Regions from separate parts of the Rossellomorea vietnamensis genome, predicted to be linked through region 2. Evidence: riboswitches for the same ligand, from Rfam matches in the RefSeq annotation. Region 2 holds a riboswitch; the other holds the start of a gene.

Region 1 (15,861 bases), 1.6 Mb from region 2:
ATCCAATATCCTTATTTAATCTCTCGGTGTTTAATTTCATCGCATTTTTCGACGCAACAGTCATAAAGACAACTCCTTCTATCTCAAATGTTTCAGTTTCTGTTTTCTTCGCTGATGTCTTATATCAAGTATTAAGATATCATAGCCATTCTGGAAAAGCAATAAATAAACACAACATATTGTGTACGAAAAATTATTCGACACACCATATATTGTGTTTCAGGTCAATAGGTCATTTGTTTGTCAAACGGTTAATATGCCAATAAAAATAGAAAACGCGAGAAAAGAATAGAAAAACATCTATTAATCCGGCCATTTCTATTAATTTAGAACTTGATATAACATAAAGCACCGTAATCGTTGGTAAAATAGGAAAAAAGCGACAAGCATCGCTTTTTTTCTACAAAAAAATTTTTTAACGTTTAAAATTCCACTCATCAGATTCGTATCGTGATTCGGCAAGATCCACAACATATTGTGTTTCCTCTTCAGAGAGCTCATAAGGCTCGAGATGGATGTTCAATCCTTCCTCAAAACCTTTTTTGAATGCTTCCTTCGCCATATCCATGGTGACCGGCACAGAACTGATTTCATTCATTGCAACAGCCTTGCTTTTAAATGCCCGCTGCATACGCTCTTTTACCCTGTCGGATGGATAGTTAAACAGGCTGAACAACTTATCCTCATCAAGATCCAATAGAATCGAGCCGTGCTGAAGGATGACACCTTTTTGTCTGGTCTGTGCACTTCCTGCCACTTTCCGTCCTTCCACGACAAGCTCATACCAGCTCGGAGCATCAAAACATACCGCTGATCGCGGGTTCTTTAATCCTTCCCGCTCTTCTGCCGTCCTTGGTACAGCAAAGTAGGCTTCGAGACCAAGCCCTTGAAATCCCTTCAGAATCCCTTCTGAGATGACACGGTACGCTTCTGTGACGGTCCTCGGCATTTCCGGGTGTTCTTCTGAAACGATGACGCTGTACGTCAATTCATGTTCATGAAGAACCCCTCTGCCTCCCGTCGGGCGTCTTACAAAGCCGAGTCCGTGTTCTTTAACTGCTTCAAGATTGATTTCCTTTTCTACTTTTTGAAAATAACCGACGGAAAGTGTCGCTGGATCCCACCCGTAAAACCGGATCGTAGGAGGGATCTTCCCTTCACTGTGCCAATCGAGCAAGGCCTCATCAAGGGCCATATTATAAGAGGGAGAACAATTCCCGGAGTCAATGAATCTCCACGTTTCCTTTTTCATGCAGCATACCTCATTTGCGTCTTCTATTTATATTGTTATGTAAAAAATCATCTTCATTCAAGTCCGTTACTAGTCTATCAAATCCAATCGAAAAAACAAAGAAAAACAGATTGGAAAGTCTTTGCTTTAAAATAATAAATTTGTTTTGATTCTTACGCACTTCATGAATATAATAGAAGGTAGCGCATTTGTAGAAAGGAGCATGAATGATGGAAGGATTATATATTCTTTTAGTCGTACTTGGTGGAATCATCATCTATTCACTTTTTACGTTCTTCTATCAAAAGAGAATCGTGAATACACTGAATGAGGAAGAATTTCGAGCAGGATATCGTAAAGCTCAATTGATAGATGTTCGTGAAGCGAATGAATTTGAAAACGGTCACGTCCTCGGTGCACGGAATATTCCTTTGTCACAGATCAAAATGAGACAAAAGGAAATCCGCTCAGATCAACCTGTATACCTTTATTGCCAAAGCGGGCTCCGCAGTGGAAGAGCAGCTCAAATGCTGCACAAAAAAGGCTACCGCAATCTTCACCAGTTACAAGGTGGATTCAAAAAGTGGACAGGTAAAGTAAAGCATAAAAAATAATGCAGAGAGATCGCCCAGGGGCGATCTTTTTTATTGGATGTGGTTCGTGCATGATCCGGTTCGTGAGTGGCCGTGATACATCCGCAAATGGAACTAAATGGTTTTCGGCTGGATTTCTTCTTAAAACGGCTTGATTTTTTGATATTTCGGCCGAATTATCCATCAAAACGGCTGGTTTCCTGTTCATTTCGGCTGGATAATCACTCAGATCGGCCGGATTCCCCCTCACAATCACTACACATCAAAGGTCCGTCCCTCGAATAAAAGCCCTGCAGAGATTTCCTGCAGGGCTTTCGATTTAGAAAGGATGTTTAGCTCTCTTTTGTATAACGAAGTACCGGTTTTCTTGCAGCCAGTGTTTCATCCATACGCTTCACGATGGTTGTGTGAGGGGCTTCCTGGACGATTTCCGGTGTTTCTTCTGCTTCTTTGGCAATTTGGATCATGGCGTCAATGAAGGAATCAAGGGTTTCTTTTGATTCAGTTTCCGTCGGTTCGATCATCATGCACTCTTCCACGTTTAATGGGAAGTAGATGGTTGGCGGATGATATCCGAAGTCCAGTAATCGCTTCGCAATATCCAATGTACGGACGCCGAGCTTCTTCTGACGTTTCCCACTGATGACAAACTCATGCTTACAATGACGATCGTATGGCAGGTCAAAGTGAGGTGCCAGGCGGCGCATCATGTAGTTGGCATTCAGGACCGCGTTTTCCGTTACGGCTCTGAGTCCATCCGGCCCCATCGTCCTGATATACGTATACGCACGGACATTGATTCCAAAGTTTCCATAGTAAGGTTTTACCCGTCCGATGGATTCAGGTCTGTTGTAATCGAATTCGAATGTGTCACCATTTTTCACCAGTACCGGTTTAGGAAGGTATTTAATCAAGTCTTCCTTCACGCCGACAGGACCACTTCCTGGACCGCCTCCTCCGTGAGGGCCAGTGAATGTTTTATGGAGATTTAAATGTACGACGTCAAATCCCATATCCCCCGGTCTTGCTTTGGAAAGGACGGCATTTAGATTGGCGCCATCATAATACAGCTTTCCGCCAGCTTCATGAATGATCGAAGCCATTTCCATGATATTCTCTTCGAATAATCCAAGTGTGTTCGGATTTGTCAACATCAGGGCAGCCGTGTCATCCCCGACGACGCGCTTAAGATCGTCTAAATCAACGAGCCCATTATCGTTCGACTTCACCGTTACCGTTTCAAAGCCGGCAACCGTTGCGCTGGCCGGGTTCGTTCCATGAGCGGAATCGGGTACGATGACCTTCGTACGGTGTGTATCACCGTTTGCTTCATGATAAGCACGGATCATCATAAGGCCTGTCCATTCGCCATGGGCCCCTGCAGCAGGCTGAAGGGTGACTTCATCCATACCGGTGATTTCTTTCAAATGCTCCTGCAGGTCATACATCAGTTCAAGGGCACCTTGAACGCTTTCAGGTTCCTGCAGCGGGTTGATATGGGCGAATCCGTTCAAGCGTGCAACGTTTTCGTTCACTTTCGGATTGTATTTCATCGTACAGGATCCAAGTGGATAGAAACCTGAGTCCACCCCGTGATTACGTTTGGATAGGGCCGTATAATGGCGCATGATATCGAGTTCAGAAACCTCCGGGAGCTCCGGTGCTTCTGTACGGATGTAATCTGATGGAATGAGCTCGGATAAATCTACCTGAGGTACATCCATTTCAGGTAAGCTGTAACCAATTCGGCCTTCTTTTGATAATTCAAAAATAAGAGGTTGATCTTGCTTATTCATGACAATCCCCCAATTCTGCTGCGAATGCATCAATTTCATCTTTGCTGCGAAGTTCCGTGACAGCCACCAGCATATGCTGCGTTAAGCTGTCATCCATAAGCCCAAGGTCATATCCACCGATCATGTCTTTTTCAAGTAGCTTTTGATTGATTTCTTTGACAGGCCTATTTACTTTTATGACAAACTCATTGAATGATGGTCCTTCAAACGCGACGAGGAATCCTTTCGCTTTTAAGGCTTCTTTGGCGTAATGAGCTTTTTGGATATTTTGAACGGCCATTTCTTTGACACCCTGTTTTCCGAGTGCCGTCATCGCGACGGATGCAGCGAGTGCATTCAATGCCTGATTGGAACAGATATTCGATGTCGCTTTGTCCCGACGGATATGTTGTTCACGGGCTTGAAGAGTCAAAACGAAACCGCGGATGCCATCTTCATCGACGGTTTGACCGACCAGGCGTCCAGGTACCTTACGCATAAGCTTCTTATTCACGGCGAAGTATCCGCAGTGAGGTCCACCGAAGGCACTCGGGATACCGAATGGCTGTGCATCCCCAATGACAATGTCCGCCCCTAATTTACCTGGGGGGGTAAGTGCGCCGAGCGCAAGGGGATTTGAGGAAACGACGAACATCGCTTTATCCCCATGTGCCACTTCCTCGATCGCTTTCAGCTCTTCTACACGCCCGAAGAAGTTAGGATATTGAACGATGACCGCTGCAATCTCATCACTCATCAATTTCTTAAGTTCTTCCACATCGGTTACACCATCCGTGTGCGGAATTTCCACCACTTCGATATACTGACCTTTTGCATATGAGCGCAAAACATCACGTGACTCTGGATGGACTGTGCTTGACACAAGGACCTTCTTCCGGCGGGTCTGGCCTGCACTCAGCATGGCTGCTTCTGCAAGAGCCGTTCCCCCATCATACATAGAGGAGTTGGCTACATCCATACCTGTCAGCTCACATATCATTGTCTGGAATTCAAAGATGGCTTGAAGCTCCCCTTGGGAAATTTCAGGCTGATACGGCGTATACGCTGTATAAAACTCTGATCGCGATAATACGTGATCTACGATGATGGGCATGTAGTGATCATAGACCCCTGCCCCGAGAAACGATGTATGACTTTTCAGGTCAGCATTCTTTGCTGCCATTTTAGTCAGTTCCTTTACCAATTCCGTTTCGGACTTCGCTTCTTTGATGTTGTAATCCCCTTTGAAACGAACCTGTTCAGGAATATCTTCAAATAGATCGTTAACGCTGTCTACTCCTATTTGTTCTAACATTTCCCTTTGATCCTGCTCTGTCATCGGTAAATAACGATGCTTCATGACCGTCATTCCTCCCCTATTTCTTTGGTCTTTTATAAAAAGGTGTTGATGCCACTTTCGCTTTAAGCTTTTTCCCCCGGATTTCAACCAATACTTCTGTATCCAGTGAAGTGAATTCCTTATTAAGCAATGCCAATCCTATATTTTTCTTTAAGGTAGGAGATTGTGTCCCTGTTGTGACTTCCCCTATTTCTTCTTCACCTGAAAATACTTTGTAACCATGACGGGGAATGCCGCGGTCGATCATTTCGATACCCACGATCTTTCGAGGGGCACCTTCTTCTTTTTGTCGTTTCAGTACTTCCTGCCCGATGAATGGAATCTCTTTATTCACTTTGACAGCGAATCCGATTCCCGCCTCGATTGGTGTGATCGATTGGGATAATTCCTGTCCGTAAAGGGCAAGATTCGCTTCAAAACGCAATGTGTCACGTGCACCCAGTCCGCATGGAAGGACGCCTCTCTCCTTGCCGGCATCCAGGATCGCCTTCCAGATCGCAGCCGCATCACCTGCATCACAGTAAATCTCGAATCCGTCTTCCCCTGTGTAACCTGTACGGGAAATGAGTGCGTGCTTTCCATCTATACTCACTTCGGTCTGAAATTTAAAAAACCCGATGTCACTCAATGCATGTTCATTTGTGATTGTTTGTAAAACCTCTTCGGCAATCGGACCTTGTAGTGCCAATTGCGCCATATGTTCAGAAATATTATTAATTTCAACTTCTTTTGTCTGATGTTCTTTCAGCCATTTGAAATCTTTATCTATATTTGCTGCATTGACAACAAGCAAATAATCATTGTCTTTAATTTTATAAACAAGTAAATCATCGACCGTCCCACCGTTTTCGTAGCACATAGCCGTATACTGAGCTCCTCCGTCTTTCACTTTGGAAACATCATTTGTCATCATTTTTTGTAAGTAGTCAAGAGCCCCTTCACCCTTCACTTCAATTTCTCCCATATGAGAAACGTCGAATAGTCCTGCCCGGGATCGTACCGCTTCATGTTCTTCCTTAATACTTGAGAATTGCACTGGTAAAGCCCAGCCACCGAAGTCGATGGTCTTTCCTCCATACTCTTTGTACACTTCGTATAAAGGTGTTTGTTTTAACTCTGACATGACTTTTCCCCCTTTATCTTCCTTACATGCATAATCCTTAACCACGTTTTATCCCATGAAAAAAGGACAGAAAAACCCCTTTTCATAAAGAAGGTTTCTCTGTCCTTGCACCTGAAAGTTTACCGAAGAACGGCTTTCCCCTTTGGTGGTTTCCTGAGTCGGAAACACTCTCCAGAGTTGCGTCCAACAAGAGTCTTTTTGCCTGAGAGATTCACACTTTTACGTGCTTGCTCCTTCGGCGCTGTATGCACAGTCTCTCCCCTTGTCATCATTCGCCAATATTCCTTGAAACAATTGGTCATACTAGAAATATACAGAAGAAATGTTGTAAATGTGAATGTTCGGATTTTCGAGTTTTTCTAACAATTGAAAATCTATTTTCATCCTACCATTAAATACGAGTTTTGAGCAATCATTTTTATAAGAATTAAGGAGATGTTTTTCAGATGAATGTTGAAGTTATATTTGATGAAGAGTGGGGAGAGGGTCTCGAGAATTTAATCGAAAATGATGGGCCATGGGGGAACTGGGAACTTTATAAGCTCGCCATCGAATTCGAGCATCATCTTGCAATTCCGAACTTTGAAGGCCTGCAGGCTCCGAAACATTTGGCAAACGTCACTCCTCTCCCTCATCAGCTGGAAGCAGCGAAACAGGTTGTGGAAACGATGAATGGAAAAGCCATCCTTGCAGATGAAGTCGGACTCGGGAAGACGATCGAGGCAGGGTTGATATTAAAAGAGTACATGATTCGGGGTTTAGTAAAAAAAGTATTGATACTTGTTCCCGCTTCCCTCGTTTCTCAGTGGGCGTATGAATTGAACAGCAAGTTCTTCATTCCCGCCGTACCCCAGAGAAAGAGCTATGTATGGGATCAATGTGACATCGTGGTCTCTTCCATGGACACTGCTAAAAGAAGTCCTCACCGGGAAAAGGTGTATGAACAGGATTATGACCTGGTGATCATTGACGAAGCTCACAAACTGAAAAATCATAAAACAAAAAACTATGAATTTGTGCAGAATCTAAAGAAGAAATTCTGCCTGCTTTTGACTGCCACGCCCATTCAAAATCGTGTTGAGGAAATCTTTCATCTTGTTTCCTTATTAAAGCCGGGGCATCTTGGAAATGAATCGGGATTTACGGACAGATATAAAAAAGGAGATCGTTCGCTTCAGGAGGATGAACATTTAAAGAGCCTCATTAACAAAGTGATGATCCGTAACCGACGTGGTGATACTGGTATCGAATGGACAAAGCGACATGTGAAGACGGTTTTGATCGATTTCAATGAAGCCGAAAGGAATCTGTATAACAGTATCGATCTGCTCAGGGGGAGATATGATGACTGGGCCAATTCAAGTTCCTTCTCCCTTTTGACTTTACAGAGAGAAGCATGCAGCTCACGTGAAGCTGTTTTTTACACCCTGAAGAATATGCTTGAAAAGAAGGAATCACCTACACCCGCCTTCGAACAGATGATTGGGACACTGATGAAAAAAGTAGAAAATGTCACGATGAACTCAAAGGCTCAGAAAGCATTGGAAATCGTACAATCCATTAATGATAAGGTGATCATTTTCACCGAGTACCGGGCGACACAGCTTTATCTTCAATGGTTTTTGAAGCAGCATGGAATCAGCTCGGTCCCATTCAGGGGTGGATTTAAACGTGGTAAGAAAGACTGGATGCGTGAATTATTCCAGAAGCATGCCCAGGTGCTGATCGCCACCGAAGCCGGCGGGGAAGGAATCAACCTTCAATTCTGCCATCACGTGATCAATTTCGACCTTCCCTGGAATCCCATGAGGCTTGAGCAGCGAATAGGCCGTGTGCACCGCCTCGGGCAGACGGAAGATGTCCATATCTATAACTTTGCAACAAAGAATACCGTTGAAGAACATATCCTGAAGCTTCTGTATGAAAAGATCAATCTCTTTGAGCGGGTGATCGGTCAATTGGACGAAATCCTGACGCGCCTTGATTTCAGGGATTTTGAAGAGCATGTGACAGACATCCTTTCCTCCTCCCGTACAGAAGGGGAAATGAAGATCAAAATGGAAAATTTGACGAGTATGATTCAATTCGCCGAACAATTAAAGGAGGAGAAATCAAATGCAGCAACACGAAATTCATCGATTTCTTGAGAGGTACTTCGTCGCCAACGGCTGTGATATGGTTGCGAACGTCAATGGATATATGACCGTACAGCTGACAATCGATTTGGATAAAGAGCTTATGAACCGTCCGTTCTACTGGCATTATCTTGAGAAGACAGGTGGCACACCAAATCCTATGACATTATCTCTCGTCACGAATCCCGACCAGGCACCGGAAGATATGAAAGGAGAACCGATTCACTTTGGTTCACCCCGGCTGCATCAGATCTTTCATTCGACGCGAAATCTGGCAGGGTATATCCGACTGTATGAAAACCGGTACACACCAAGCGGACAGCAAACCCCGCTCCACCCTTGGCTGGGCCTGAATATTAAAATATCCTATCAATCCAATCGAAAGAAAGACAGCATCAAAAGCATCGGATTAAACCTGATCAACGGCGTCATAGAAGAGGACTTTCATTCATCATTATTATCCAGAAACCTGACGCCGAAGATTCCTGATTTCTCATTCACTTTGACACCGATCATCAAGCCGAAAAGCGGAGTGAACCGGATTCAGGCTTATCTTTATGAAGAAATTAAAAGGGAGCCCGTTGAATGGGCGGAACAAGCAAGGAAAACCTGGGATGAGGACCTTCAACTTCTGAATCATTTCTATGGAGATCAGGAAGAAAAGCCTGAATCTTACTTTCTTGAACAGCAGGCGTTAAAAGAGCAGTATGAACCGAAAATCACCATTGAAGTTATAAACGGCGGGATTTTTTATCTGCAGCAGCCAAAGTGAGGATTCAGGGGGAGGCAAACTTTGTTTCTCCCCCTTTAACTATCAAAAAAAGGACTACCCTAAAGGTAATCCTTATCCACTATTTATTTTTTTTGAACATGATCATGAAAGCATATGGAATGATGCCGAACCACCTGAAGAGAAATGGTTCACGCTCATTCTTTCTCTGCTTTTTTAATGTCTTACGTTCATGGGGTGATTTTTCATAATGCTGGACAAATGTTTGTGTTATGAACTTAACATAATCATTTACTGACATAAAAGCACCACCTTCCGCTTTTATCAGTATTCCCATTAGAACGGAAATTATACAGCCTAACTCTTGATATAAGGCACTATCGCTTGAACCACATTATCTACTGATTTATGATCTGTATGAATGGTTACTGAGCTCCCTTCTTCATACAGGGGAAAACGACGCTCGAAAAGCCCCAATAATTTGTCCTTAGAATTATTTAATACCAGAGGACGATTCTCATCCCCTTCAAGTCTTTCCCATAGTGCATCAAAAGTGCATGTTAAATGGAACACAGAGTCGTTCTGCTTTAGAAAATCCCGATTCGCCTTTTTTTCCACCACTCCCCCACCAGTAGTGATGATGGCTTCTTCACTTTGTAATTCAAAGAGCACTTTCGTTTCCAGATCCCTGAAATATGATTCACCATGTTGAAGAAAGATATCTTTGATTGCCTTTTTTTCTATCCTTTCAATGTATTGATCCATATCGATGACCGGAAGATCCAGTACGCCTCCAAGGCGTTTTCCGATTGTCGTCTTTCCTACCCCCATAAAGCCAATAAAGAAAATCGGTTTCATAATCTACTCCCAACGTATGATTTGTTTTGTTTCCCTATTATACACAACCGTCGCAGGAAGAAAAACCTTATTATCACGTGAAAATGTCACTTCCAATTGGACTTCTTGCGGGTTTAGCATCTCACTGATGGTCATGACATCACCAAAATTGGTACTTACATTCCCTGAAGGATGGGGTCCATTCTCGATTTCCAATAAGATCGCGCGGGAGACACTTATATTTCTTTCCTGGATACTCTTCATATTAGAGAGATACTGATATTTACTTATAAACAAATCTTTTGACGCAAGTGCTAAAACAAGGACAATCATCAATAGGAACAGTGTATACGGGAGAATGAACCCGTTATTGTTAAGGAATGGCTCCTCCCCCCTCAATCGCTGAAAAGGAGAAGAAGTTCCCTTCCACTTTTTCCCCGCCTTCAAATTCAAGATCCATGTGCACCCCCTGATCGATGACATTAAACTCAAACCCATCCACTGACTGAAGGACGATTTCATGACCTCTATTATTCACCCTCCTTCTAATGGACTGATTATATTTTTCATACATTATCGTATCCCCATCCATGACGAAGGAGATCTGATTGGGCAATACATTTACATCCTTTGCTTTCCTCAATTCATTTCTTACACTCTCATGGAATAAATTCCATTCATAATAACGGGGAGGGACCAAATCTCGCTTGATCGTCGAAAAACCTTTCATCATCAGGGGAATACTGAGGGAAATCATACAAAACAAACTAAAGCTTAACAGAGCCTCAATCAATGTGAACCCCTTCTCATCCATCCGCCCCGACACACACTTCACGGATAGTCCCTGCGTCTTCATCATAGCGTACACATGCTTCACCACTCCCCCCGTTTTCCCAAATGAGCTCATACCCGACCCCCTTATAGATTCTTGAATGATCGACAAACTCATGTGTAACGATTGCCTCCTCCACCCCTTCCCGAAGGAATTTCAATGCTTCCACTTCACGTTGGAGCTTTTGAAGCCCGGACGCATAATGAATGAGCAAAGGGATGAACAAGCCGCATATCATGAGGACACAACTAAACGCTACGAGTGTTTCCGGTAATGAGAAACCCTTAGTATTCCTGTACATAAAATCTCCCTTGACCAATTTGGAACATTAGAAACAAGGTGACATCGCCCATTTTAAAATTCACCCTGCCAAATCGGTTTGTATTCCCATCGGGATAAAAGGTGATTTCCTCCAGGCTGTTCGTTGAATTGATCACTATGCCGGCAGGCAGCTCTCTCGAAACAATCGTTTGTCTTGCGTCCGTTTTAGCAACATATTTATTTGTAAATGGATAAAAAGTAAGGAAGAGAGGTGTTTGATGATTGATACTGTAACTCTGGATCTGGTAGAGGTCTGATTCGAGCTGCGAAATGAACAGTTCCTTTTCAGTATGATCTTTCAAAGGAATGATGGAGAAACCAACCCATGATAATAAAATGGTAAAGATCAATAAGGCGATGAGCATTTCAACGAGGGTATAACCCGCTTCAGCTTTTATCCCTTCATTAATCAGCAGCTGTCACCACCTTCCCTTCAGCATCGATGGAGATGGCCCTTCCGTCGGGACAGGCTTTATAGTCATCATTCAGATAACCATCAGTAACCAGTGTATCAATGGTCACTGGATCTGTATTCCCATCCATTTTATACGCTTCAATCTGGCCTTCCACCATATGAACGAACGCTTCACATCCCTTAGAATTGATGGAGTTACTCTGATTTGTGACATTCGGGATGGTGATAAAAAGCAAGACGGAAATGACGAGCAAAACGATCATCATTTCGATTAGGGTGAATCCTTTTTCATTTTTGAGCATAATTTTCCTCCTGGGTATGGATTTCTTTTAGATTCCCTGCATCATCTGAAAGAGTGGCATCATGATGGAGAAATAGATCGCCATGATGAATAGACCGACAAAAGTAAAGATGGCAGGCTGGATATACTTGAGAGAGGCATGCGTTTTCTCTTCTAATTCCTGAAAGCAGATCTCACTGTAAATATGAAGTTCCTCTGATAATCGCCCGTTCGTCTGCCCATGCTGGATAACGAAAGACAACTCTTCCTGGAAAAAAGGCATCGTGGAAAAACATTCATGAAACGGACTCCCGGCTTTGAGTTGTTTGATGCAACGGCTTGAAATGTATTGTAAGGTGGGACGGAATGATTGTCTTTCGATAATGAGGAGGGATTCCGTGATGGATACACCGCTTGAGAGCAGAAAGCTTAATTCCCTTGAAATAAAGTGGGAATGACCGAGCTTCATATAAGTGGAGATCAATGGTATTCGACATAAGACAACCGAGAGCTTCACAGAGGAAATTCTCTTTTTAAAAAGGAAAAAGAAGATTGTAAGGAGCAGGAGAAACAGTAATCCTGCACAGAAAATCATGGGGAAGTTCTCAATGAAGTGTAAAAGATACGTAAGCTTGGCGGATGGTTCATAGCCCATCGAGGAATAAAGGGACTGAAACCTTGGAAATAATACCTTTCGAAGTAAGACCATCATGATGATGGATATGAAAATTAACATGAGCGGGTATTGAAAGACCTTTTGCAATTGCTCCTGATTTTTTCTTCTTTTTATGAGATAGCTTCCTGCCTCAGACAGGGTATGTCCCATTTGGCCATGATGCTCGGCGAAAAAAATCTGTGCGCTGACATGAGCGGGGATGTTGAGTTGTTTATTCATCACGGAGGAAATGGACTCTCCTTTTTGAAGGGAGCCGATCAATCTCTTTTTTAATTTGATGGTTTTCTTTTCTTTGGGGAGCAAGAGAAAGTCGATGGCTTCTGTAAAGGAATAGCCTTTTTGAAGGAGGTCACCAAGCCTCTTCAGAAATTTACCTTGATCATCGCTTTTCTTCATGAACCCATTTCCTATATTCATGTTCTGAAACAAATCCGAGTGCCACCCCCTTACAAATTAAAGCCTGCAATGTATGGTACTGATGTTCTGCCCTCTCACCCTTCGCTTCCTTCAATACTTCCTTCAATGCACTACCCGTAATGATCTCATAGACAGATGCCCTGTTTCGGTTCTTCCCTCTAAGACATTGACCGCCACATTCCGCTTTGCAGATCGGACAGAGGAGCTTCAGCAATCTCTGAGCAGATACAGCGAGCAGCGTCTGTTCGATATCATGCCACTCGATTCCCAGTTCCATCAAGCGATATATCGCCCCTTTTGCGTCCCTTGTATGCAGGGTGGAAATCACCAAATGACCAGTGATAATAATAGAACCATGCCCTTAATTGCATATAAATATAAGTAGGAGGGAATTGAGTTGCATCCTTCCATAAATTTCATTTCTTTTTTCAAAATAATCCCTCCAAAAAAGACAGCCCTGAGGGCTGCCTTTATAAGAAAATGAGCTTTATCCTCCTAATGCAAGGGAGAGAAGGTAGAATCAATCAATTAAATTTACATCTTTTGCTTCTTGTATATAGACATCCCCAAAGTCATTATAGAGTTCTAGCATTTCAGTCCCGTAATCCCCTGCAGTGATTAAAGTAGCCATTTCTTCATTTTCTAAATACAAGTCTAATTCGTTTTTGAAGAATATCATTTTCGAAAGCGTTTTAGTGTAGGCATCCAATGAATCCTCAAAGATTGTTACACCACCAACATCTGTCATTTTGTCTTGAGTACATTCAAGACCATTCTCAGCTATTTCAATGCTTTCAATAATTAAATCACGTTCTACAACATATTGATCATTCTCAATCCGAAGGGCTTCCTTGAATTTATTATAACTATCAGGAATATATCCATGACATTCAGATACGCCTTCAAGAAATTCATTATCAACTGCAGACATATTGTTAACAGCCTCAGTTTTAGAAGTGTCATTGTTATCCATTTCTGAAGTATCTGCTGAACTTGATTCGATTTTCTTAGGGTCTTCAGTTGTTTTTGAATTTATTACTTCAGATTTCTTTACTTCAGATTCAGATTTCTTTACTTCAGATTTAGGCTCTTCAACAGTATTAGAGCAAGCAAAAAGAGGAAAGCTCATAAGCAAAATAATTATTAGTTTTTTCATCATTATTTAATACTCCCAATATTCAGTTTTTAAAAGAAAATAGTTTTCTCTTTTTTAACTAAAAAAAAGATATTTACTTTACTCTTTGAGACATCTCTTTGCTCAATTCCACAATCTCTCTTTGAGCTTCTAGTTTATTTTGCAACTTAGCAACTTCAAAATTTAATTCTCCATTAATTTTTGCTAATTCTTCGTTTTCTTTCTTAAAATTTTTAATGATTTCTTCATTCTCAGCATCATATCCTGTTTCTCTTACATACCGAAGAATAAAATAAGGAATGAAATAAGACGTAATCAGTGAAACCGTAAAAATAAAACCAGGCATATCTAAGTATAAAACGATACTTGAAAAGACAATCATAAAGCCAAAACTTAGTAAAGCATTTGTAATCCTAACCAAAATTCATTTCCTCCTTGAGCATTTATAACTAACTAATTCTGCACCGCAATAAATTATTCCTACATTTTCCCAAAATAAAAAATAACCCATAACAACTTATTTAGTGGTATGGGTTATTTTCACATTAGAATTTGAGCAACACTTTAATATCTTAACTTTTTTATTTAAGACGATTAATAAAAAAATTTAAATTCCGAATTGCTTCCTACAACAAACCTGCATTTCAGGGGGTTAAATTTGGACAGCATTTCAGTAAAAATACACAAAATATTTTACATATATATTTGTAATTTTTGAAGGGTTTTTTTGTTGTTCAGCGAATTACTTACAAAGGGAAAGGAGGGATATAATGAAGAATAAAATCAGATGTCATCACTGCAAGGAGTTCTACCAACCACAAGATAAAGTAGCACTTAACTACGCAAACACAATTTTACACTTTGATTGCCCGGATACTGAAAACCTTCCTATTATCGATGAAGGGACTTTCGAAGAAATTGTAAAAAGATATTCATTTTTTAGCGATACCTTACTCAACTGATATTTCATTTAGATAAGGTACGCTTGCCAAAAAGAAAAGCCCAACTCAATTGAGAGGGGCTTATGCTTATTAATTATTTTTATCAATAAGTTTCTGAAGTAAATCATTAGCTTTTAGTCTTGCGGATTTAGTTTCTTCTACTAGAACCCTACTCGACTGAATTTCATTTTTTTCTGAAAAAGTAAGCTCTAGGATATCCCCTTCAACAGCTGGGAGTATCTTTTCTTTATCTACAATTAATTCCTCAGATTCATCAGACCTTAAAAGAAGAGTTGCTTTCTCCCCTTCAATTTGATCCAAAGTATAAGTTTTAGTATTCACTTACTAACTCCCCTTGAGAATTATATAGTCGAGCCTTATCCCCTGAATTATTCCAGATATAAGCTCCTGTCCATTTTAAGTAAGTAGGCGGATTGTTAACCGCATTTGCTCCAGATGTTATATTCACAGTTTTACCAGCCTTTAGAATAAAATTGTCAGGAAAATGATATGTTTGATTTCCTTCCACGCTTACAAGACGCCAACCTGCCATAGTAATGTCACCGGTACCTTTATTTTTCACCGTAACTATCTCAGTTTCTAAATTAACACCTGTTAAGGACACGTTTGCAACCGGTTCTGGAGTTGGCTCTGGATTAGGGTTTGTTGGCTGTTGACCAATATAGATATATCCCCCATCATCCGACATCTCAATTGTACCGTTTACTGTGGAAATCAAATCGACACCATGGTTCACAAGTCGATTATACACCTCACTATGTGGATGTCCATATTGATTACCTTTACCATAGGATAGAATTCCAAAAGTAGGATTTACTGCTTCTACAAAAGCTTGTGATGTACTTGTATATGATCCATGATGACCAACCTTTAAAACTTCAGCATCTAAGTCGTATTTCTGAATTAGACGGTCTTCAACGTTTACTCCAGCATCACCTGTTAATAGATAGTCTATTTCATCATGAGAAACCATAAGAACAATACTGGCGTCATTATTATCAGAGCTATTAGAGCCACTATTTAGCACCTTTACATTGAC
Region 2 (15,861 bases):
TGGATGTGGGGGGCAGGAATAATCTTTGCCGTTTCCATTTTACTTAGATTTCTTGATTATTGGTTTACGAGCTATTCACGTCAGGGACAAACGATCCAAATCCGTAAAGGAGGTTTGATCAATGAAACCTTCATCACTCATCGTAATCGGATCCAGCAGGTAATGGTAAAACACTCTTTTCTCGAGCGTAAGTTTGGTGTGGCTACCATCACGTTTTCAAACCGGGCAAACCCCGCCCATGAAAGTTTGTTGTTTGGAGTATCAAGTGAGGAAGCTGAAACATTTTACCAATGGTACTATCAAAAATCCGTCTCTTAGTGAGACGGATCTGTTCTAGCGTTCTCGATAGCACTTGCTTAGTTGTCCAACACATGGTTTTCAATTAATTCATGGTGGTGGATCAACATAAATTGTTGTTCTACTATCTGTTCAAATTCATCACATTCTTCCTTATTAATGAACTTATTTAGAAGATATATCCACATTTACCTCAAATCAAACCAGATCGTAAAGTAAAAAAGAAGACGCTGTGCAGGACATGAAAATGGAGTCCTGCTCTTTTGCGACTATTTTAATCAGAAGGCTTCCTGTATAAAAACGGTTTATGGTATGATGGTTAAATTGTTTGCCCACTCTAACCCATATGGATATTCAACTTAGAAAAGAGGTACTTATGAAAGAAACGGTATTATCTAAACAACATTGGTTCCTTATTTTTACTCTTACATTACTAACATTTGTTCTCGGGACAAGCGAATTTGTCATCGTCGGGATTTTAACGGAGATTTCTTCAAGTCTTCATATAACCAATGCAAAGGCAGGCACGCTCGTTTCAGCTTTTGCGATTACCTTTGCCATAGCCACGCCCATTGTCATGTCGGCAACAAGCCATTTTCCAAAGCGAAAATGGGTGTTGTGTTTGATAGGGTCGTTCATCGTTTTGAATGCTTTGTGCGTGATTTCAACAAGCTACGTCATGCTTATGGCGCTTAGGATGCTGACAGCGATTGTGACAGGCGTATTGATCTCCCTTGCCATGACAATCGCCAGTGAAGCCATTCCCGTCACAAAAAGAGGCGTCGCCATCTCATTCGTGTTCGGCGGATTCACCCTGGCAAACGTCATCGGAGTCCCAATCGGAACGGTCATTGCCGAATGGTACAACTGGCATGCTACGTTCCTTTTGACGACGTTACTAGGTGTTGTTGCCTTTTTGGCATCTTTCATGAATTTACCGAGTAAGCTTAGTCAATACCGCAGTTCCATGCGTGATCAGTTCTCCTTATTGACCCACCCCAGGATTCTGATGGCTTTCTTCATTCCGTCCCTTGGCTTCGGGGCGACCTATGCAGTATTTACGTATCTTGTCCCAATTCTGAACAAGATGGGAGCACCAGGCAGCTCCATCAGCTTGATCCTGTTCGCTTACGGGTTCATTTCGATTTTCAGCAACATCCTTGCAGGGAAGATTGCCAGTCACAATGCCATCGGACGCCTCCGATTCGTGTTTCTTATCCAGGCATTTGTCCTGTTTGCCCTGTACTTTACGACCGATCATTTTATTGTTGGATTAATGAACATTGGATTGATGTCTCTGATGGCCATCCTCCTTACCACCTCGACCCAGCTTTACTTGATCGACCTTGCCGGTGTGTATCAACCGAAAGCGACCGGCCTCGCCGCTTCCCTGATGCCGGTTGCGAGCAACGTCGGCATCGCCATGGGATCGGCACTCGGTGGTCTTGTCTACCACCAGGGACCGTTGATGAATGTGACGCTCGTCGGCGGAGTGGTTGCGATTTGTGCGAGTCTGCTCACTTTCTTGAGTTATCGGTTGGATCAGAAGCAGGTTACAACTGCATAACGTTCATAAAAGAAGTATCCAGAACGTTTTATTGTTCTTGGATACTTCTTTTTTATGGAGTATTTTTTATAGAAAGAATCATGCGAGAAATGAACTGGATCGTGCGGGGATTTCTATTATCGTGCGGTTTAAACGTTTTTCATGCGAGATTTCAACTAATCATGCGTAGCTTAGAAAAATCGTGCCGGCATGTCGAATGTTCTTATTCAGCAGCCAAACAGCCACTCTTTATCTCAACCCCTGAGGGAACCTGAACACATTATACGGATCATATTTCTTATTCACCTTATCCAATCTTTTCGCATTCTCCCCAAAGTACTCACATTCATAATTCCTAAGTTTGTTGATGGGAAAATTCACATAGGACCCTTCTGTGATGCTTTTAATATATTCAAAACGGCCTCTGACCCATTCCCGGTTTTCTTCCGCAGCAGAATCTTCTGTCCATACCGACTGGATACCCATGATGTATCTTGCATCCCTATAGAAGAAGGCCGTTTCTCTTTTACCGACACACCTGATTTCCCCGCCCATTGCATAAAAGGATACCGCCGCGTACACGGAACCTGCTGCCGGTTCCTGCACCAGGTCTGCGATATGCTTAAGCTCGGAAGGTGAATAACGCCTTTGAACAAATCTGCCCGTCGACTTGAATTTTTCAGATGGAGGATACGTTTCTTCCACTTTTTTCACCGCTTCAAGGAATGAGGAGGTCTCAAGCTCTACCCGGAATCCTTCCACCTCTGCAAAAGGCTGTAAAATCTCCCTGGCACGTGCAGATGAGCCATAGAAAAATCCTGTCGCAAAGATACCCAGTCCTTCACCTTCAGCGTTATAGAAACTGACCACAATCGTCATCCGTTTATCAAGTCCAGGTAACCAGTTCTGCCAAACGTTCATCACTTGTGCCTGCTTTTCACTGGTGGTGCCCACATAATAGAACCTTACTAGCGTGACAGGACAATTCGTCGGTTCCGGAAGTTGGAAGGTCATACTGACAATGACCCCGAAATTCCCTCCGCCGGCACCACCGCATGCCCAGAACAGATCGGAGTTGCAATATTTGTTTGCCCTGATAAGCCTTCCCTGGTAGTCGACCAGCTCCAACTCAATCAGACTGTCACATCCCAATCCGTAAAGCCTGCTCGAAAATCCCCAGCCACCACCGAGTGTAAATCCCGACACACCAACCGTCGGACAAGTCCCCCCCGGGAAAACATAGCCATTGGATCCTATCAGATCATATACTTCTGTATTCTTTGCTCCCGCTTCTATTTTCAACATGTTCCGTTGCTTGTCCAATTTCAGCTCATTCAAACGACTGATATCAATGACCAACACCAAATCACCGGTAGAATACCCTTCATAATGATGCCCGCCTGACCGTATACGGATACTGACATGATGCTTTCGTGCCCAACAGATGGCATTCACCACATCCTTCTTTCTTTCACAATACACAATCACCAACGGAAACTTATTGATGGCTCGATTCCATTCCTGTCGGGCTTCGTCATAAACCGAATCCTTCACCGTCACCACTTCGCCCGTAAGACCTTTTAAAAACCCTGGATCTTGGTACACATTTCTCACCTCTATAGATACTGATTAATCGTCTTGTTACTAAAGTATTCGTATTGACGATGAGATGAGTGGGCTTGTCAGGAACGTTTTAACGACAAAGGGCAGTACTGTAATCAGTACCACCCCCATCATTAATCTCTGTCTCTTGCCACCTGTGTGTCCCTGATATTTTTTTGAATCGTAATGGCCGCAAACAGACTAAGAACAAACGACATTCCATAAAATCCTTTTTCACTTAAGATGATACTTCCGGCGTTATAAAGTCCGATGGTCATCAACGATACGGCTACAATGACGGCAAACCAGCTGAGCCCATAATAGATGCCCGAAACAGGGATATCCTCTTCCTTGTCTCTTACCGCTTTTTGCAGGGATACAGCTGCATAGAGTCCGAATACCAATACTGCAAAGTAATACCCCTTCTCATTCAGTTCCATTCCGGCATTGAACAAGCCGATCAAATAAGCGGAAACCCCAATCACAAGAGCTGCCCAACTTGCCCCTTTAAATGCGGAAGTTGGTTCCCCTTCTTTTCTTTCCACCTTAATTTTCGGTTTCTTTTCATCACTCTTCATTAACGGATTTTCATTCAACTCAGACATTGGCCGCTCCCCTTTACTGTCGCAGGTCGATACACTGCTTCTGTAAACAATTATAGCAATTTTTTACAGATTGTGTTCGGTATTATAAAATAAATTCTTCCATATTCAACGTACTGAAAGCCCTATTCCGACCGCCTTATTAAACGATTTGGGATTTGGTGCATTTTTCTTCAATAATTAGTATTTCCCTCCCAACAAGACGACACGTTCCCTTGCACTTTTCGTCCAATACCATTAAAGTATATACTGGTTGGAATCCATCCTGACCGGGCATGGATAACAGTAAAGCATCTTACTTTTTAATTTTGGGAACATGCTTCCCTAAAGGAAAGGGTTTAAATAGAGTATGAAAGAAAATTTCTGGCATGAGTTGCCTAAGCCATTTTTTGTTCTGGCACCGATGGAAGCCGTGACCGATGTCGTTTTTCGTCATGTGGTGAGTGAAGCGGCGAGACCTGACGTGTTTTTTACAGAGTTCACGAATACAGAAAGCTACTGTCATCCGAAGGGAAAGGACAGCGTACGCGGGCGTCTGACGTTCACGGAAGACGAACAGCCGATGGTCGCTCACATTTGGGGTGATAAACCTGAATACTTCCGTCAAACGAGTATCGGTGTGGCTAAAATGGGCTTTCGCGGAATCGACATCAACATGGGATGTCCGGTGCACAATGTGGCAGCGAATGGAAAAGGATCCGGCCTGATCCGCCGACCGGATGTCGCAGCGGAAATCATCCAGGCAGCCAAAGCAGGAGGACTTCCCGTCAGTGTGAAAACACGACTTGGTTACACAAAAGTCGAGGAGTGGCACGACTGGCTGAAACACTTGTTGGAACAGGACATTGTCAATCTTTCCATCCACCTTCGCACGAAAAAGGAAATGAGTGACGTGGATGCCCACTGGGAGCTGATTCCTGAAATCAAGAAGCTTCGTGACGAAATCGCCCCTCATACATTACTGACGATCAACGGAGACATCCCTGACCGAGAGAAGGGACTTGAACTTGCGGAGAAATACGGTGTGGACGGCATTATGATCGGACGGGGGATCTTCCATAATCCGTTCGCTTTCGAAAAGGAGAAGAAAGACCATACGAGTGGGGAATTGCTCGATCTTCTTCGCCTGCAGCTCGATCTTCATGATAAGTATTCGGAAGAACTTGAGCCACGCCAATTCAAACCGCTTCGCCGCTTCTTTAAGATCTACGTACGTGGATTCAGGGGAGCGAGTGAGTTACGAAATCGCCTGATGGAATCAGAGACCACCGATGAAGTCCGTGCTTTGCTTGATGAATATGCGGATGCAGTGAAAGATGCGGAAGGATTTTCTGTGTCTAAGTAAATAAAAGTAATGAAAAAAGAGAGAGGAGCTAACCAATGCACCTCTCTCTTTTTTTACCGATGCTTTATAGCAGCAGGCTGCTAATTCCCTACAATCTTATCCATTACCCAGTTAGTACGTGCACCAGAGTCTCCAGTACTCGTACACGAAACGCCACTCCCGGTCAGCTCCTTCACAATGGTTTCGACAAGCGGCTGATGGACATGAAGCGGCCGATCAAAACTCCATTGCTCTTTTCCTTCGACAGTCGTCAATGTGACGGGATCATCTCCAAATGTAGAAAAGCTGATTTTCCCTTTGCTTCCGACGATTTCATTCTTATCCACATTTTCAAAAGCCGTGAAACACCATGTCCCAACACCTTGAACGCCGGATTCAAACTGATATGTACCCGTCACGATATCTTCCGCCTCGTAAAATCCCCCTTGATTGGAAGCAAAACCTTTTGCTTCTTGAATCGGTCCGAGTAGAAAATCAAGTATATCAAGGGTATGGCTGGCCAAATCGAAGAACAAGCCACCTCCCGCTATCTCAGGCTGAACACGCCAAGGTAATTGATCTGACCCTTTTACGTCTTCACCTGCTGTTTGATACTGAGTCGATGAGACAAAACGAACGTCTCCGATTGCATTTTGATCAAGCAATTCTTTTATCTTCAAAAAGCGTTCCTGAGCCCGGCGATAGTATGCCACATACAAAGGGACACCGGCTTCCTCACAAGCAGCCACCATCTCATTGCATTCATTGAAGGTACGTGCCATCGGCTTCTCCACATAAACAGGTTTCCCAGCAGCCGCTGCCGTCAGCGTATATTCCTTATGTGAGCCTGGCGGCGTAGCAATATAAACTGCATCCACATCAGGATCGTTAATCAGGGCATTAGCATCATCGTACCATTTCGCTACCCCATGTCTTTCAGCATAATCCTTCGCCAGCTCACCTGTCCTCCGCATGACGGCAACAAGCTCTGAGTTCTTTACCTTTTGAAATGCAGGGCCACTTTTCTTTTCTGTCACATCTCCGCAGCCGATGATTCCCCATCGGACTTTATTGTATGTCATGATCTCGTTCCCCCTAGTGATTTTCGTCTTACTTCCATTGTAACAATGAGCGTTATCTTTTGCTCCTCATCCGATACAAAATAAATAAGAGAATGAACCATAGAGGAGTCAACAGTAAGGCTGGGCGAGTAGCCTCGGAAAAAAGCATAATCACAAGGATCCCCACAAACAATGTTAGCACCACGTAATTTATCAGAGGAGTGAACGGTGCTTTAAATGACGATTTCTCGTGTAAGTGCGGACGGGTTTTTTTATACTTAATATGACAGATCAGAATGATGCCCCATACCCAAATAAAGCAAATGGCACTGATCGTCGTCACGATGCCAAAGGCCTGTTCCGGTATAAGCTTACTTAATAGAGCCCCTGCAGAAATAACCAGTGTGGATAGGAATAACCCGTTACCCGGAACATGGTTTTGATTCAGTCTGGCAAAACGAGGTGATGCCTGATGATCTTTACTTAAATGATACAGAATCCTGCTGGTAGAAAACATCCCGCTATTACAGGCAGATGCCGCTGATGTTAAAACGACAAAGTTGATGACGCCTGCCGCCAGCGGAATTCCGACCAAGCTAAATGTTTTCACAAACGGACTTTCTCCCGCATTCAGTTCCATCCATGGATTAATGAACAAGAGGACGGTAAGAGCTCCAACGTAGAAAAATAAGATTCTCAAAGGAATTTTATTGATGGCAGACGGGATGTTTTTCTTCGGATTCGATGTTTCCGCTGCCGATACGGCGACTAATTCCACACCGACATAGGCAAAGATGACCATTTGGAAAGCAAGGAGGAACCCTGATATTCCATTCGGGAAAAATCCGCCATGCTCCCACAGGTTTTGAACCGTAACCACTCCCGAGTCAGTCACCAGCAAAATGACACCAAGGGCAATTAACCCAAGGATTGTAATGACCTTGATTAAAGCAAACCAAAATTCCAATTCCCCAAACAGCTTGACCGTTAATAGGTTCAGTCCCAACAATATGATGACACAGATGAGGGCAGGGACCCATTGCGGGATATCAAACCAATATTTCACATAAACACCAACAGCGATCACATCGGCCATCGCCGTCATGATCCAGCAAAACCAATACGTCCAACCCGTCACAAAGGAGAACCGGGGTCCAAGATACTCTTCCGCAATGTCTGGCAGCGATTGAAACCCGGCTTTCGATAACAACAGCTCCCCAAGCGCCCTCATTACGAAAAACAGGGCAATACCCACAATCAAGTAAGCCAAGATGATAGAGGGACCGGCAAGCTGTATCGCCTTGCCGGAACCTAAGAATAGTCCCGTACCGATCGTCCCCCCGATAGCGATCAGCTGAACGTGCCGGTTTGATAGATCCCTCTTTAATTCTCGTTGTTCCAACTTTAACTCCTCCTCATAACCAGTAAAAATAAGCACAAAAAAAGAGATTGGATGGGCTCCAATCTCGTGGTCATAAGAATAACAAATACAATTTATCATGCTAATAATAAATATTACCTGCACGCCAAATACATATCCGATACTCTTCTGTCCTTTTGCCTGAGATAATGAACCCTTCGGCGCCGCGGATCTCCCGCGGTCTCTCCAGAAGCTGCTCCTGCCATGGGATGATCCATAGCAATCATAGCTTTCTATTAATTATATTTTTCGCTTAACGTTTCACTGTCGAATAGTTGATAATTTTAAGGGGTGTTGTGGATTTTGTCAACAGGAGGGATTATTTATGATACGGTTCCCCCCGATTAATCCGAAATGCCCGATAAATCTGCTCCACCAATATCAACCTCATCAATTGATGAGGAAAAGTCATTTTCGAAAAAGAAAGCGTCTCATTGGATCTTTTGATCACGTCATCACTAAGTCCCAATGATCCTCCGATCACAAACGCCACTTTGCTTTTACCGTAGGTTGCAAGCTTGTCCAGGTTATCGGCGAGGTCTTCTGAAGAACGCATTTTCCCTTGAATGGCAAGGGCAATGACATGATGATCGGGTGAGATCTTCGCTAAGATCCGTTCACCTTCTTTATTCTTCACCTGCTCCATTTCGGAGTCACTCAATACTTCTGGTGCCTTTTCGTCTGCCAACTCTACAATTTCGATTTTTGCGTACGCACCGAGACGCTTCACATATTCGCCGATGCCCTGTTTTAAATATTTTTCTTTCAGCTTTCCAACCGTTACTATTGTGATGTTCACTATCCACACTCGCTTTACAAACAATTTACAAACACGTTATCCACAGAAATTATCCACATATCCACAATACCTATCTTTATATGGTATGGGAATATTAGTTCGCCACTATATATACGGCGTTATTCCCACAATATTCACAGGTTGTGGATAACTTCTCATCTTCAGAAAGTTCCGTTAGTTGAGGCGCTACCTCATGCTCATCGACGACAATATCCATGGCCAATTCTACATGCTCCAAGCAGCAGTAAATCATGTCGTTTCCTCCCTAAATGTAGTTTATATACTTATCCACAATCATCATATCATGTAAAGAAAAAGCAGGAAAGGGCGCATTGCCTTCCTGCTTTTCACTTTATCCACATTCTATAATCGGGATTCATCCGTCAGTTTCATCGTGACTTCTTTCTTCTTACCATCCCGGTAGAAGGTCACTTTCATTTGATCGTTCACTTCTTTTTTATTATATAGATGCTTCCTCAAGTCGATTACATTCTCGACCTTTTCACCATCAAGTTCAGTGATCACATCAAGCTCCTGCAAACCAGCTTGAGCAGCAGGGGAGTTCGGAACAGTTTGTCTGATCATCACACCATAATGGATATCTTTCGGTAGCTTCAAGGTTTCCTGCTGGTGATAGGCTGAAATCTGATTGACATCTTCCAGTGTCACACCCATTGCAGGACGCTTCACTTCTCCGTATTGCTCAAGGTCTTCAATGATAGGTCGAGCAGAATTGATCGGGATGGCAAGTCCGATTCCTTCTACCGCTTCCTGGGCGATTTTCATGGAGTTGATCCCGACCAGCTGACCTGAAATATTGATGAGGGCCCCACCGCTGTTCCCGGGGTTGATGGCTGCATCGGTTTGCAGAACCTCTGCGTTCCAATCCTCCATACCATCCTGATTGATGTCGACAGGAATCGTTCTCTCCACACCTGATACAACACCCTGCGTCACGGAACCTGAGAATTGAAGTCCAAGTGGGTTCCCGATGGCGATGACAGGCTCACCCGCTTTCAGTTCATCCGAATTTCCAAACTCGGCAATGTCATCATCCTTGATCTTGCTTCCATCGATTTCAATGACGGCAAGATCTGTCCAAACGTCAGTACCACGGAGTTTAGCAGGCACCTTTGTACCGTCGGCGAGGGTGACCTCCAATTGGTCAGCCCCTTCCACAACGTGATTATTCGTCACGATATAGACCGTTTTTCCTTCTTTTTTATACATGACCCCTGATCCCGTTCCTGCCTGCTGGTCCTGGGTCTGGCCACCCCCCTGACCCCAGAAGCTCTGGGATTGGATATTCGTGATTCCGACCACGGAGTCCCCGGTCTTTTCAACGGCTTTCGTCACATCCGTCGTCACATTGACAGACACATTCTTGGTAGTTCCATTATGATACGTCTGATCGGTTTCTTTCAAATCTTGATCCGGTTGGACCGAATAAGGTAATATATCAAAGTTCGTCAGCTGAGGAATGGCTACGATTACGAGGATTGCCCCAAGGACGACTCCCAACAGCCCCGCCAGGAACATTCCTCCCCGATTTCCCTTTTGCCTGCCAGTCCTGCCTTCAGAATTATGATCACCATCATAATATCCCATTGCGTCTTCATCCTTTCTTACAGCTATTCCTTTTGTTATTTTATCTTTACAAGCCCGATTATAGTCAGATTAAATTAAAAAATGATGAAAAGATGGTAAGAAATTTATTAGGTTACTATTTATGTAAACAAAAAAGGCGAAGACAGAAGTCCTCACCTTTTTCATACCTTTATCAGAGAAATCATAAACATTTGAATCGGTTTAAATCGCCACTAAAGGTGTTGGTACTTTAGGATCCGTATCAAATAGATCGATTTGTTCTCCTACCAGGATTCCTTTTGATTCGAGTGTTTGGGTGACACTCATTCTTGCGAGATCTTTCATATTGTTATCAAGGCTTAAATGAGCCAGGTAAATACCCTTAGTGTTATCACCCATCACTTCACTCATGGCAATGGCCGCGTCTTCGTTGGATACATGACCGTAATCACTCAGGATCCGGCGTTTGATATTCCAAGGGTAACGGCACATCCGGAGCATCCCTACATCGTGATTGCTTTCAAATACATAAGCGTCGGCATTCGAGATGATCCCTTTCATCCGATCGCTTACATACCCTGTATCGGTGACAAGAACAAGCTTCTTATCCCCATGATGGAAAATATAAAACATCGGTTCTGCAGCATCATGTGATACCCCAAATGACTCGATGCTTAATCCCCCGAAGTGCTTGGCCGTTTCCATATCAAAGGTAAACTTCTGCTCTGTATCAATCTTCCCCACTAGACCGTCCATGGCGTTCCACGTCTTATCGTTCGCATAGATCGGCAGCTTGTACTTCCTCGCCAATACACCGATCCCCTTAATGTGATCACTATGTTCATGGGTGACCAGAATCCCCGACAAATCTTCAATCTTCCGGTCGATCTGACTGAACAATCCTTCCATCTGCTTGCCGCTCAATCCGGCATCGACAAGAAAGGAGTGTTCCTCCGATTCAACAAATATCGCATTTCCCGTACTGCCGCTTGCAAGTACACTAAAATGCATCGTCATATCTCTCACTCCAATGTTTCTTTTTCCGGTTTGGTGACCTCTACAATCTGTCCTTCTACGGCATTGATAAATAAATCTTCTTCTTTATCCCCTGATTCCACGACAAAGTGCCAGGTTGGTGCAAGGACCTGGGATTCCTCGGACAGGAACGTCCAATACCCCAATTTCGGTTTATGAACCACACTATCCGGACTGATTTTTTGGTTCGTATAAAGGCCCTGCAATGCTACGAAGGAAGGAATGATGGATTTATCTTCTCCAAACTCATTCAGATCCTCAAGCATGGACTGTTTATACGATACAATTTTATTATCATTATTGACGGTAAGGACGATCTTTCCATTCGTGTTATTGAATAACTGCCTTCCCCGATACGTCTGATAATACGTGATCGTCTGTTCTTCCGTGTTGTAAGCCCAGAAACTGTACTTATCACCATCAATGACCTGGTTTTCCATGAAGTCATTTAAATCGTCCGGTGAAAAATCCTTATCTAATGGAACAGGTTCATCCAACGTAGAATGAATCGTACTTTCGTTAATAACGGTAACATCCTGGTCCTTTAAGATACTGATATCTTCATCCTTGAATTTCTTTGATTTAGCCTGGATATATTTTTCTTCCGTTGGATCCTGGGAAAGTGTCTTTGGGTATTTAATTTTGTCCGCCTTTAATTTTTCCTCAAAAGTAGCCTGACTAAGTGTTTCCGGGTTACTTTCAGACACTTTATTAATAAAGAGGGACATCAAAAAGATATCTAATACGAGAAAAACAATGATGAAAATGCTTTTCGTTTTACTCCAATCCAATTTACAGTCCCTCCTTGTCATCGACGGATAACCTCATCCAATTACCGTCATATTTATAATACCAGGAGGGTTCGAAATTAAGCTTTCTGCTTTCATTTGGGTCCCTTGTCATTTTGTACCCAACGGCAATATCCTCTACATAATCAAGGTCGATCCCATCCACTTGATTCAAAGCATAGATGACGGAAGATCCTGATGGTAACAGGACTTCAGCCGTGTCTTTAAACGAGAAGTCGAGTTTAAAGTATGGCCGATTGTATTTATTGATACCATTCTGACCCCATGTTTGGGAAACTTCAGCCATCCCGTTATCGTTGAAGACAGGGTGGTTTTGCAGAAAAAGGCGATAAACAATTTTATTTTCATAAGGACTTATAGAAAAGAGTTGATAATCATCTGTCCAACCGCCATGATCATTGACGAACTCCATACTCTTTTGTACGAGCATGGCAGGTGAGGATCCATCATCTTTCTCCTCAGAAGGGTTAACGAACGAGAAGGTATTGTGATTCTTATCCACCGTCAATATGGAGGAAACGTCCATGAACGTCACCAAATCGTCCACAGAACCCATATTCACACTATTGGGATCACTGAATAGCGCCTGTTTATATTCTTCAAGAGAACTTAATTCCGTGTAGTAATAATAACTGACATAATCCTCGGGATCTTTTGGCAGAAAAATGGTTTTCCTATCATTTATCGGCTGTTTTATATATTCACGATAAACACTATTATATAACGCTCTTTGCACGAAATTTCGTTTAAATGTATCGAGGCTGGCAAGGCTCACCTGACTCTCATACACTGCCTTCTCCTCTTTATCGTCACTTACCGTAATAAAGAAAATGGAACCAGTCTCACGATTTACGTTGTTCAAATCAATGATAATCCGATTAAACGAAGCCGTGGAAACATTTTTTTCCTCGAGATTCAATCCTTGACTAAAAACCGATAAGGGAACAATATCTGGAAATACAAGTTCAAACTTGTCTTCACTTTGAATAAGAGTATTGATTTCTTGAAAACTATACTCATCTGATACATTTTTTATTTCGAAAAGAGACCACTTTCCAAGTTGCTCGGTCACTTTATCCATTTCGGTCTGATTGGTTGTACCGACTGTTTTGTCCCGCCCATGATAAAAGAGCTTAAACGGCTTAATCAGATGGGTATTCAACTCATTATCCTTCAGCTTTTCCCCGACTGAAACATCATAAGCTCCGTCACTGTTGATCGTATCGTAACTTGGTGAATAGGTCCACAGATTAAAGGTAAGGAAGACACTTATGCAAACAAGTACGGTTAAGACTATCGATTTAATTTTTTCATAATTCATGACCATTCATCCTCTTGTGTGGAATCATATGGGAGGGTAAATACGATTGTCGTCCCTTTACCTTCTTTACTTTTCGCCCACACATCGCCACCGTGTGCTGATATCATTTCTTTCGCAATGGCAAGCCCTAATCCAGTACCGCCCATTTGTCTCGTACGGGCTTTGTCCACACGATAGAAACGTTCGAAAATCTTCTCCAGATTATCTTTCGGAATCCCTAACCCCTGATCGGATACGCTGATCTCGATGAATCCTTCTTTTTCTTTCACCGTAAAGGTAATGGTGCCGCCTTCTGGTGAATACTTTAATGCGTTGGAAATGATATTATCCAGCACTTGAGTGATCTTATCCTGATCAATTTCTACGAACATCGCTTTATCCGGCAAGAAGCGGTTAAATGTTACATTTACATGTTTCGTCATTTCAAAACGATCGATGATTTTATGGAAAAACAGGATGAAGTCCACCCAATCTTTATTAAAACGATAGTCTTTGCTATCCATTTTCGATAATTGGAGGAGGTCATTGACGAGACGGATCATCCGCTCAGTCTCGTTCTGGGTCACGTCAAGAAATTGGGGGGCTATTTCCCTATCCTCCCATGCTCCTTCTGCCAGTGCCTCCAGGTAGCTCCTCATCGTCGTCAAAGGAGTTCTGAGCTCGTGGGAAACGTTGGCGACAAATTCCCGTCTCTCTAAATCTATCTTCTCTTGTTCCGTAATATCATGCAAGACTGCTATAAGACCATTCACGAAGCCCGTCTCTTTTTGGATAATAGAGAAATTCGCGCGTAAAATATACGGTTTATCCTTTGTACTATAATCTAAAATGATAGAGTCCTGTTCATTCGATAAGTCATCGAATGTATACTCTTCATCCAGTCCCAACAACGAAACGATCGGTTGGGAAACGACTGTTTCACGTGAAACATCCAGCATATCAGCAGCAGGATCATTAATGAGAATGACCCGGCCTTTCCGATCAGTCGCAATGACCCCATCGGTCATATAAGACAACACTGAAGAAAGCTTCCTTCGTTCCCCCTCAGTCGTTGCCTGGGCTTCTTGAAGACGCTTCGTCAGATTATTGAACGTAATGGCCAATTGACCGATTTCATCGTATCCGTAGACCTTTACCTTCCTCGAGAAGTTACCTTTTGCCATGGCTAAGGCCTGCTTTCTCATATCCGATATGGGTCTGGTAACGGTTTGGGCCAATAGGACACCCAAAACAGCCGTTATCGCCAGTGCAATGATGGTCCCATTCGTAAAGATCTTATTGATTTCACTCATTTGATCATAAACGGTTTCGATTTCTCCGGCGATATAGATAGTCCCGATGACTTCGTTGTTGGATTCAATCGGTTTGGTGTATACCCATATCCGATCCTTTGTCTTATCATCGAGGTAGATATCATCGTCACCAAATCCGAGTGCAAGGGCTTTTTTAACCTCTTTCTCCGCACTGATCTGACCGACGAGACCTTGATTATTGGGATCAGAGGTCCCCTCGATCCTGGCTCGGCTATTGATGACCCTGATTTCAGCTATATCGGACGTTTTACTGCTATCATCCAATATCCTATATATATCCTCCTGAAGGGTGGGATCGTCCTCGGTCCTTTTTTTCAACATGGCTTCTTTTACGGTATATTCTAATAAGTTCACTCTATTGGTAATAGAGGTTTTAAAGTTCTCCACGAGCTTCTGCTCCAGTTCCCGCACAAAATAAACCCCGATGATTTGCATGGCGAGAAGGATGAGCAGGACGTAGATCAGAACAAATTTCAAATGAATCGAACGGGTTAAGCCAACTTTCTTCATTACATATTACTCCTGTTCAGGATTTCGTAAGTAATAACCTACTCCTCTACGTGTTACGATCCAGGTAGGGTGACTTGGGTTATCTTCAATTTTCTCGCGAAGACGTCTGACAGTAACATCGACTGTACGTACATCCCCGTAGTAATCATAACCCCACACTGTTTGAAGTAAATGCTCACGGGTCATGACTTGTCCGATATGCTTCGCCAAGTAATGAAGGAGCTCGAATTCACGGTGCGTCAATTCGATTGTTTCTCCCCGTTTTGAAACAACGTAGGCATCCGGATGGATCGTTAAGGATCCGACGGTGATTTCATTATTTTCATCCTCAACAGCTTGCTGCGCCCCGTGCTGGTGGCGTCGCAGATTGGCTTTCACCCTGGCAATCAATTCACGTGTACTGAACGGTTTAGTCACATAATCATCCGCCCCAAGCTCCAGTCCCAATACTTTATCGATTTCAGAGTCTTTCGCTGTCAGCATGATGATCGGCATTTCATACTTCTTCCTGATTTCACGGCACACTTCCATTCCATCACGATTCGGAAGCATGATATCAAGAAGGACAAGATCCGGTTTAATTTCTTCCGCCATCTTCACCGCTTCATCGCCATCATATGCGCAATGAACCTCAT

Evidence for each region. Region 2 has a riboswitch for glycine ahead of N5C46_RS14930 (amino acid permease). Riboswitches for the same ligand answer to the same signal wherever they lie in the genome.
Region 1: it holds a riboswitch for glycine, as region 2 does, so the genes downstream of both, gcvT (glycine cleavage system aminomethyltransferase GcvT) here and N5C46_RS14930 (amino acid permease) in region 2, are expected to answer to the same signal.

What each region holds. Positions count from the first base shown of each region.
Region 1 covers NZ_CP104558.1:4,501,311-4,517,171, reverse strand. The annotation lists gene N5C46_RS23205 (ribonucleotide reductase N-terminal alpha domain-containing protein) at 1-64, opposite strand, end outside; gene N5C46_RS23200 (lipoate--protein ligase family protein) at 416-1,252, opposite strand; gene N5C46_RS23195 (rhodanese-like domain-containing protein) at 1,462-1,845, shown strand; gene gcvPB (aminomethyl-transferring glycine dehydrogenase subunit GcvPB) at 2,157-3,620, opposite strand; gene gcvPA (aminomethyl-transferring glycine dehydrogenase subunit GcvPA) at 3,613-4,959, opposite strand; gene gcvT (glycine cleavage system aminomethyltransferase GcvT) at 4,976-6,082, opposite strand; glycine riboswitch at 6,263-6,354, opposite strand; gene N5C46_RS23175 (DEAD/DEAH box helicase) at 6,529-8,229, shown strand; gene N5C46_RS23170 (YqhG family protein) at 8,198-8,989, shown strand; gene N5C46_RS23165 (YqzE family protein) at 9,069-9,248, opposite strand; gene N5C46_RS23160 (shikimate kinase) at 9,305-9,805, opposite strand; gene comGF (competence type IV pilus minor pilin ComGF) at 10,158-10,691, opposite strand; gene N5C46_RS23150 (type II secretion system protein) at 10,591-10,917, opposite strand; gene comGD (competence type IV pilus minor pilin ComGD) at 10,901-11,302, opposite strand; gene comGC (competence type IV pilus major pilin ComGC) at 11,343-11,672, opposite strand; gene comGB (competence type IV pilus assembly protein ComGB) at 11,682-12,704, opposite strand; gene N5C46_RS23130 (ATPase, T2SS/T4P/T4SS family) at 12,688-13,053, opposite strand; gene N5C46_RS23125 (hypothetical protein) at 13,246-13,884, opposite strand; gene N5C46_RS23120 (hypothetical protein) at 13,955-14,281, opposite strand; gene N5C46_RS23115 (hypothetical protein) at 14,631-14,822, shown strand; gene N5C46_RS23110 (DUF3006 domain-containing protein) at 14,892-15,143, opposite strand; gene N5C46_RS23105 (cell wall-binding repeat-containing protein) at 15,133-15,861, opposite strand, start outside.
Region 2 covers NZ_CP104558.1:2,876,549-2,892,409, reverse strand. The annotation lists gene N5C46_RS14960 (PH domain-containing protein) at 1-318, shown strand, start outside; gene N5C46_RS14955 (MFS transporter) at 674-1,864, shown strand; gene N5C46_RS14950 (FAD-binding oxidoreductase) at 2,093-3,448, opposite strand; gene yiaA (inner membrane protein YiaA) at 3,580-4,050, opposite strand; gene N5C46_RS14940 (tRNA dihydrouridine synthase) at 4,397-5,392, shown strand; gene N5C46_RS14935 (Gfo/Idh/MocA family protein) at 5,473-6,453, opposite strand; gene N5C46_RS14930 (amino acid permease) at 6,506-7,834, opposite strand; glycine riboswitch at 7,972-8,052, opposite strand; gene rlmH (23S rRNA (pseudouridine(1915)-N(3))-methyltransferase RlmH) at 8,172-8,651, opposite strand; gene N5C46_RS14920 (CxxH/CxxC protein) at 8,746-8,904, opposite strand; gene N5C46_RS14915 (S1C family serine protease) at 9,015-10,259, opposite strand; gene N5C46_RS14910 (MBL fold metallo-hydrolase) at 10,461-11,255, opposite strand; gene N5C46_RS14905 (two-component system regulatory protein YycI) at 11,261-12,064, opposite strand; gene N5C46_RS14900 (YycH family regulatory protein) at 12,066-13,403, opposite strand; gene walK (cell wall metabolism sensor histidine kinase WalK) at 13,400-15,226, opposite strand; gene yycF (response regulator YycF) at 15,233-15,861, opposite strand, start outside.